Regions from separate parts of the Brevibacillus sp. AG genome, predicted to be linked through region 1. Evidence: predicted binding sites of a transcription regulator. Region 1 holds the regulator's gene; the other holds the start of a gene.
The links. Region 1 encodes CtsR, which represses protease genes until heat stress. Its sites were predicted from a motif close to ATGGTCAATAAAGGTCAAACA; they were not measured.
Positions count from the first base shown of each region.

Region 2: POF51_RS15530 (ATP-dependent Clp protease ATP-binding subunit) is a predicted target of CtsR. The motif match lies at 1,244-1,264, and genes of this name have one in related genera.

Region 1 is NZ_JAQMYO010000020.1:513-3,934, reverse strand. Features, by position in the region: gene POF51_RS30105 (protein arginine kinase) at 1-650, opposite strand, end outside; gene POF51_RS30100 (UvrB/UvrC motif-containing protein) at 670-1,188, opposite strand; gene POF51_RS30095 (CtsR family transcriptional regulator) at 1,205-1,669, opposite strand; gene POF51_RS30090 (HAD hydrolase-like protein) at 1,858-2,544, opposite strand; gene POF51_RS30085 (UDP-N-acetylglucosamine--LPS N-acetylglucosamine transferase) at 2,574-3,422, opposite strand, start outside.
Region 2 is NZ_JAQMYO010000005.1:350,324-353,745, forward strand. Features, by position in the region: gene POF51_RS15530 (ATP-dependent Clp protease ATP-binding subunit) at 1-1,203, opposite strand, end outside; gene POF51_RS15535 (MFS transporter) at 1,322-2,461, opposite strand; gene POF51_RS15540 (TetR/AcrR family transcriptional regulator) at 2,527-3,123, opposite strand; gene rbsK (ribokinase) at 3,352-3,422, opposite strand, start outside.

The sequences.
Region 1 (3,422 bases):
GCTTCGCTGCCCTCTCCGTAAATTCCTCTAACAACTAGACCAACTTGATTAATTGCCTGTAAAATTCTGCTGATCTGCTGCGTCATCACCAGAGCCGGCAAGTGCAGCATCACAGATGCACGAATACCCGTACCCACATTGGTTGGGCAGCTTGTCAGATATCCTCGTGTTTCGTCGAAAGCGTAGTTCAAGTTTTTCTCAAAAATGTCGTCTATCTTCGTACCTAATTCCCATGCCTCGTTCAAACGAAACCCGGGTAATAGTACCTGTATTCGAATGTGGTCTTCTTCATTAACCATAATGCTGACAGACTCATCTTCACGAAGTAATACGGCACCTTTGCGAGATTCCTCTGCCAGATGAGGGCTAATCAGATGCTTTTCTACGAGCACCTTTTTTTCTAACGGGTTAATTTGGTCCATATGGATGATCTGAAGCTGGTGCCTTTTGCGCATTGCCTCCGAATCGCTTACTTCCGTTACCTTTCTGACGACTTCCTCGCCCTGCGAGTCCGTTGCCAATAACGGAAAGGGGTGCTGGCGCAGGTTACGGGCGATACGCAGCCGTGTACTAATGACAATGTCGGAATCAGGACCTTCTCCTTTCATCCAATTGCTCCACGGGTTTTGCATAAACTGCTTTTGGGACATAACCAGCTAACCTCCCTTGCTACGATTGGGCCATTTTTTGTTCCAATGCTCGAATTCGATCACGCATTTCTGCTGCCTTCTCGAACTCTTCACTGGCGACATGACTTTGCAGCGCTTGCTTTAGTTGTTCCAGCTCTTTACGGATCTTCAATTTGCCACCGGTACGCTCTGGTACTTTTCCACTATGCTGTGTGTTTCCGTGAATCCGGCGGAAAAGGGGGTCCAGTCGGTCACCCAAAAAGGTGTAGCAATCACTACAGCCAAATCGTCCACTTTTACTAAATTGAGAATATGTGAGTCCACATGTTTCGCATTGAAGCGGCTTATTCGTTGCCGTTTCGCGTCCATTCTTTTGCATGGGATCAAATTTTAAAAGTCCTGACAGGAGATTGTTGATGCTGAAGTTGTGAAAGCCGGTAAAGACGTCCCCTTTTTCATGAGCACACTGCTCGCAAATATGGTATTCGGTTTTTTCGCCATTGACGATTTTCGTCAAATGAAGTGTCGCCGGTCGTTTTCCGCATTCCTCACAGTTCATAACATCATACCTCCTTTTACTTCAACAAGATTGCTGCGATCATCTGCTTTAAAATATTTGCCCGCAAACGATCCCGCAATTCAGCTTCTAGCGTCAATACATTTCGCGAGGTAGCGATTTTCATCAAGGTGGCTTCTCTGATGTTGACTAATCCTTCTTCCATTAGTCTTTCTACGATCGCATTTCCCACGCTCTGACTGATGCTCTCACCAATCAGTTCTTCTGTTAGCAATTCCTGCAAACGTGCTTTGCTGACAATCTGCACCTTGCGTATGCGAATATACCCGCCGCCCCCGCGCTTACTCTCTACAATGTATCCTTTTTGAACGGTAAAACGCGTATTGATGACGTAATTGATCTGAGACGGCACACATTGAAAATGGTCGGCAAGCTCACTACGCTGAATCTCGATCGATCCATTGGGACTGTTTGTAATGATGCTTTTCAAGTGATGTTCAATGATGTCCGAGATGTTACGCAAGTCATCGCCTCCTATTCCTCTGTGTATGTTCTTATGAGGTTACCTATTGACTTTGACTATCTTTGACGTTAATTATAATGGGTTTACTGCGTGCCCGCAAGTGTCCCTTACACATTCTAGTTTGGGCAAAAGAAGGTCGCTTGAAACTTGGACATGATCAACAAAAAAACCACTCCCTGAGGAATGGTTTATGTTTGTTCTTGTGTGTTGGTGTCGATTGCTGGCAAATGATTCAGTAGCTGAGTGAAGCTGGTGATGATGACATCTGCCCCATCAAGCTCGCCTGGTTTGGCAAAACCGAAGTCGCATCCAATGGTAAATAAACCGTTTGTTTTGCCTGCTTCCATGTCGGAGTGACGATCTCCTACCATGATGGCCTGCCCGATTTTGTAATCAGACAACAATTTTGCAACCAGGTCATTTTTGGAATGCGTACGGAAACGACCGGCTGAGTACAGATCGGTCATCAGCGGCTTTAACTCGTATTCCTGACAAATGGCATCGATGTACTCTTCCTGCCCATTGCTTGCTACAAACAAAGCAAATCCTTTCTCACGAAGCGTTTCCAAGGTTGATTTTACATCCGGATATAGCTCGGTCACTCTTTCTTGGAGTAACTGGATTTCATTATCTAGCAAGAAGGCGTCTGCTGAGCGAATGGCTTCCTCACTCGCGCCCGGCAGCAATTTGTCCCAGATCTGCTCGATCGTCATTCCCAGAACATTGATCAGTTCACGCTCGTCAGGAGTTTCCCCTTGCCATAGCCCTTTTTGACGAAGCTGGTCAAACGTTCGAATAAATGCGGGGGTCGATAGCTTTTCTGTTTGCAGTAACGTGCCATCCATATCAAATAATATGGCGAATGGTACAGTCATGGGTTCCTCCATTTTGTCTGGCTAGGCAGCTATTCTACTTCTCTTGACAACATATTCATATCATCCATGATAAACTCAGTAATTCGTTGTGCAGCATCTGGCTTCGAGATTTTCTGTCCCATTCTGCGCATATAGTCCACCTTGGACGGGCTATGCAATAGTTCATCGATAAAGTAAATCAATTGCTCCGACAGATTGGCATGTACCGCACATCCATTATTGAGCAAAAAGTGGCTGTTCCTCTCTTCTTGTCCAGGCAGAGGATTGTAAATAATCATGGGTACCCGTTTACTCATTACTTCAGCTGATGTAAGTCCGCCTGATTTGGTGACGATTAAATCAGCCGTCTCCAAGTATTCGTGGAAGTTATTGATGAATTTTAGTGGAACGACTTCATGGCGATACGTACGATTTATCACTTTATTGTACAGCTTGTCGTTTGTCCCTGTTAACACAAAGGTTTTCAGAGGAATGTTAATCTCTTCTAGCCCATCTAATACCTTTTCCATCGAGCCGAGGCCCAATCCGCCCCCTGAAAGAATAATGCTCTTTTGTCCAGGAGCGAGGCCCAGCTTTTGCCGAATCAAATCAGGGTCCAATGGCAAGCTGAATTTTTTCATAATGGGGATGCCCATCGGAATGAATTTTTGATGGTCCTGTCGATAAACGTCTAACAAGTAATACAGTTGTTCATGGCCGATGAAGTAATAATTGATATGGTGATTAATCCACGAAGGGTGGATGGTATAGTCAGTAATGATCGTATAGATTGGTTCCTTCCAATCATTTCTCCCCTTCAGTACGGAGAGCATACAGCTTGCAAACGGATGCGTAGCAATAAAGGCATCAGGCTGTACACTGTTAATCAGCTTTTTCAG
Region 2 (3,422 bases), on a different contig from region 1:
CCCAGTCTTTTGCTCGATCAAGGCTTGGATGTCCGAGACGTCAACCTGGACGCGTTGTTCCTTGCCCTCAATCTGATCCAGCTTCTCTAAAATGCTTGCTTCCTCGTCTCGCAGACGGGCAGCTCGTTCGTATGCCTCTTGCTCCGTCGCTTCCTTTTTCTCCTGATTGATCTGCGCCAGCCGCTCATGCAATTCTGCCGTATCAACCGCGGAGGACCTCAGGTTCAAACGCGAGCCCACTTCATCCATGAGATCAATCGCCTTGTCAGGCAAGAATCGATCCTGAATGTAACGATGGGCGTATTCCACGCTGGCACGGATGACATCATCCGAGTAAGCGACTTGGTGGAATGCTTCGTATTTCGGACGCAATCCTTTTAAAATCTCGATGGCTTGTTCTACGGTTGGCTCCTTTACCATGACTGGCTGCAAGCGGCGCTCCAGAGCTGCGTCTTTTTCAATCACGCGATACTCTTTTAACGTAGTTGCCCCAATCAGTTGCAACTCACCGCGAGCCAGTGCAGGCTTCAGGATGTTCCCTGCATCCATTGATCCTTCCGCAGAGCCTGCCCCCACCAGTAGATGAATCTCATCCACAAACAGGATGACGTTTTTGCGCTTTTGCAGCTCGGCAATCACTTGCTTCACTTTTTCCTCGAACTGTCCGCGAATTCCCGTCCCTGCAACCAGAGAGGCGACATCTAAAATGTACACCTGCTTGTTTTTCAGCTTGGTCGGCACTTGCCCTTCCGTAATACGCAAGGCGAGGCCTTCCGCAATCGCCGTCTTCCCGACGCCTGGCTCCCCGATCAGAACCGGATTGTTCTTATTGCGTCGGTTCAAAATCTCAATGACACGCTCAATTTCCTGTTCTCGTCCAATCACAGGGTCAATCAGTCCGGCACGTGCCGCATCGTTTAGATTACGCCCCAGGTCATCGAGGATGCCTCCACCACGCTCTGGTGCTTGTGGCTGTGGTTGGCTGGAAGATTTGCCCGGATTCATCGGGCCTTGGGCAAAGCCTTGCAGGAACTCATCCAGTCCAGAGAAGGAGGAGAAAGGACTAAAGCCCATACCCACTCCCATTTTGTTGGTCAGCTTTGTCTGGCAGTCTTTGCACAGATCGTATTTTTGTTGCTGATTTTGTACACGTATATGAACAGTCACAGTTGCTTCTCGTTGTTTGCAGATTTCACAATGCATATTCAATCCCCCCAAAAGCGTTGTTTTGGAATCCAGAAGATCTTTGACCTTTCCTGACCTTCGTTGACTTTATTATAGTTTGACCTTTTTTGACTTTCAAGAGGGATTGTTTGGTTTTTTACACTTTGCCCTTTTGCAGATAGGGAACAATTGAAAGTAACCCAATAACAGCTAAACAAGCGCCTATCCACAATGGTGAAACAAGCCCATAGCCACTGCTGATCCCGATCCCGCCTAAGGAAGAACCAATGGCAACACCCAATGTAATAAAGGAAGTATGCATAGTGTTTACCATTGTCCCACTGCCTGCAGTATTCATCACTCGTGCGATCATGGCCGGATTCATCGCGACACCCGTCAACCCAATCAGAACAATGGATAGCACAGCGATCCATTTATTTTCGGCGCCTACGGCAAATAGAACCAATGCCGCTAAGAGTATGCTTAATCCCGTTACAAGGATGCGCATGGTAAAACGATCAGCAAGTCTGCCAATCACGATATTTCCGATCACGGTCGCGATGCCATAAAGGGCAAGCAAATACGGGATACTGGTATCCGAAAATGTCGTTACATCCATAAGAATCGGAGTAAAATAACTAAACGCTGCGAAGGTACCGCCAATGATCAGCATACTCGTTACATACGCGGCCCAAAGGTGTGGATTTTGAAAACTGGCAAGCTCATCCTTTCCGTTCATCTGGTCTTTTTGTACGGAGGAAGGAAGCAACCATTGGATCAAGATCCCTGATAGCAATACGACAACGGCAACAGCCCAAAAGCTCATTCTCCAGCCGAAATATTGTGCAATCACGGTTGTCAGAGGGAGTCCGATGACAGTAGCAATCATTAAGCCTGCCAAAACAATCGAAGCTGCCTTTCCCCGTGAATGAGGGGGAACCAAGCTGGCTGAAATACTAACGGAGATACCAAACGCTGCGGATGAAGCAATACCTGTTAGGATACGTGCAAGCATCATCGACTCGTAATTCCAAGCCATGGCTCCCAGCGATTGGCCAATAAAGAAGACGGCAACCAAAGAAAGCAGCGCTTGTTTTCGGCGAATGTGCAAGAGAGTTGCTGTTAGGATCGGGCCACCTATCACCATTGCTCCTGCATACGCCGTAATAAAATACCCGATGGATGGGATCGACACGTCGAAAACATCGGCAAGCTCGTTCATCATACCTGCCACCATAAATTCAGAAGTCGTCATCGCAAAAATCGCTACCGCTAACAAATAAATCATCGACGGCATGAAGGAACACTCCTCTACTTATTATTGTAACAATCGGTACAAAAATAACTCAAAAAAAGAGCGCATTACGCGCCGAAGATAGATTCCATGATGCCGTTCATGATTTGTTCAGCCAATGTCCGATTTTGTGTAGATGTATTCAACACACGGAAGCCGTAGTAACTGCTTAAAAATAGGCTAGCCAAATCCACAGCAGATCGTTTTTTGGAGATTTCGCCCGTTCGCAAGCCTTCCTCCATCACTTTTTCCATGGTTTGCTTCAAAAGTTCAACATGTCTGGAGACTATTTCTTCAATCTTGGGATCGTCTTTTGCCCGTTCCAATCCCGCATTGATCAGCAAACATCCCTTTGGATTCGTAGATTCAAAGTCTTCCACTAATGCCCAAGCTAAAAAATTGTGCAACCGTTCTTTCACGAAACCCGGACTTTCCAATAATGCCCGCTGTTCACGAATTCCAGTTTCGTGATAGTGTTCCACCACTGCTAGATAAAGGTCCTGTTTGCTGCCAAACGTATTGTACAAGCTGCCTTTACCTAGTCCAGTATCACTGCATAAATCATGCGTAGAACAACCATTGTAGCCTTTTGACCAAAATGTTTTCATGGCCACATCTACAATGGAAGTGTAATCAAAATCACGAGGTCTGCCGCGTTTGTTCAACGGAATCCTCCTTTCGTTTTCAACTGTTATGGAAATCTTACATATTATGTACCGTTCGGTCAACAAATAAAATGTCTGCAACTGTAAACCATGCCTATAGAAAAAACCCATTTTGAAAATCATCTCTCAAAATAGGCTTGATCATTGATTATATCGACTCTAAATCTGTCACTGTTGGAATAACGTAAACTCTTCAGCTAAGTTGACCTTCTCCATCTATCGCCCCCATTAAAAAGAGTATGCTTGTACTTCTTCGAAAGTAGGCAGGGATGGTTGAGCACCGTTCCTTGTTACGACAA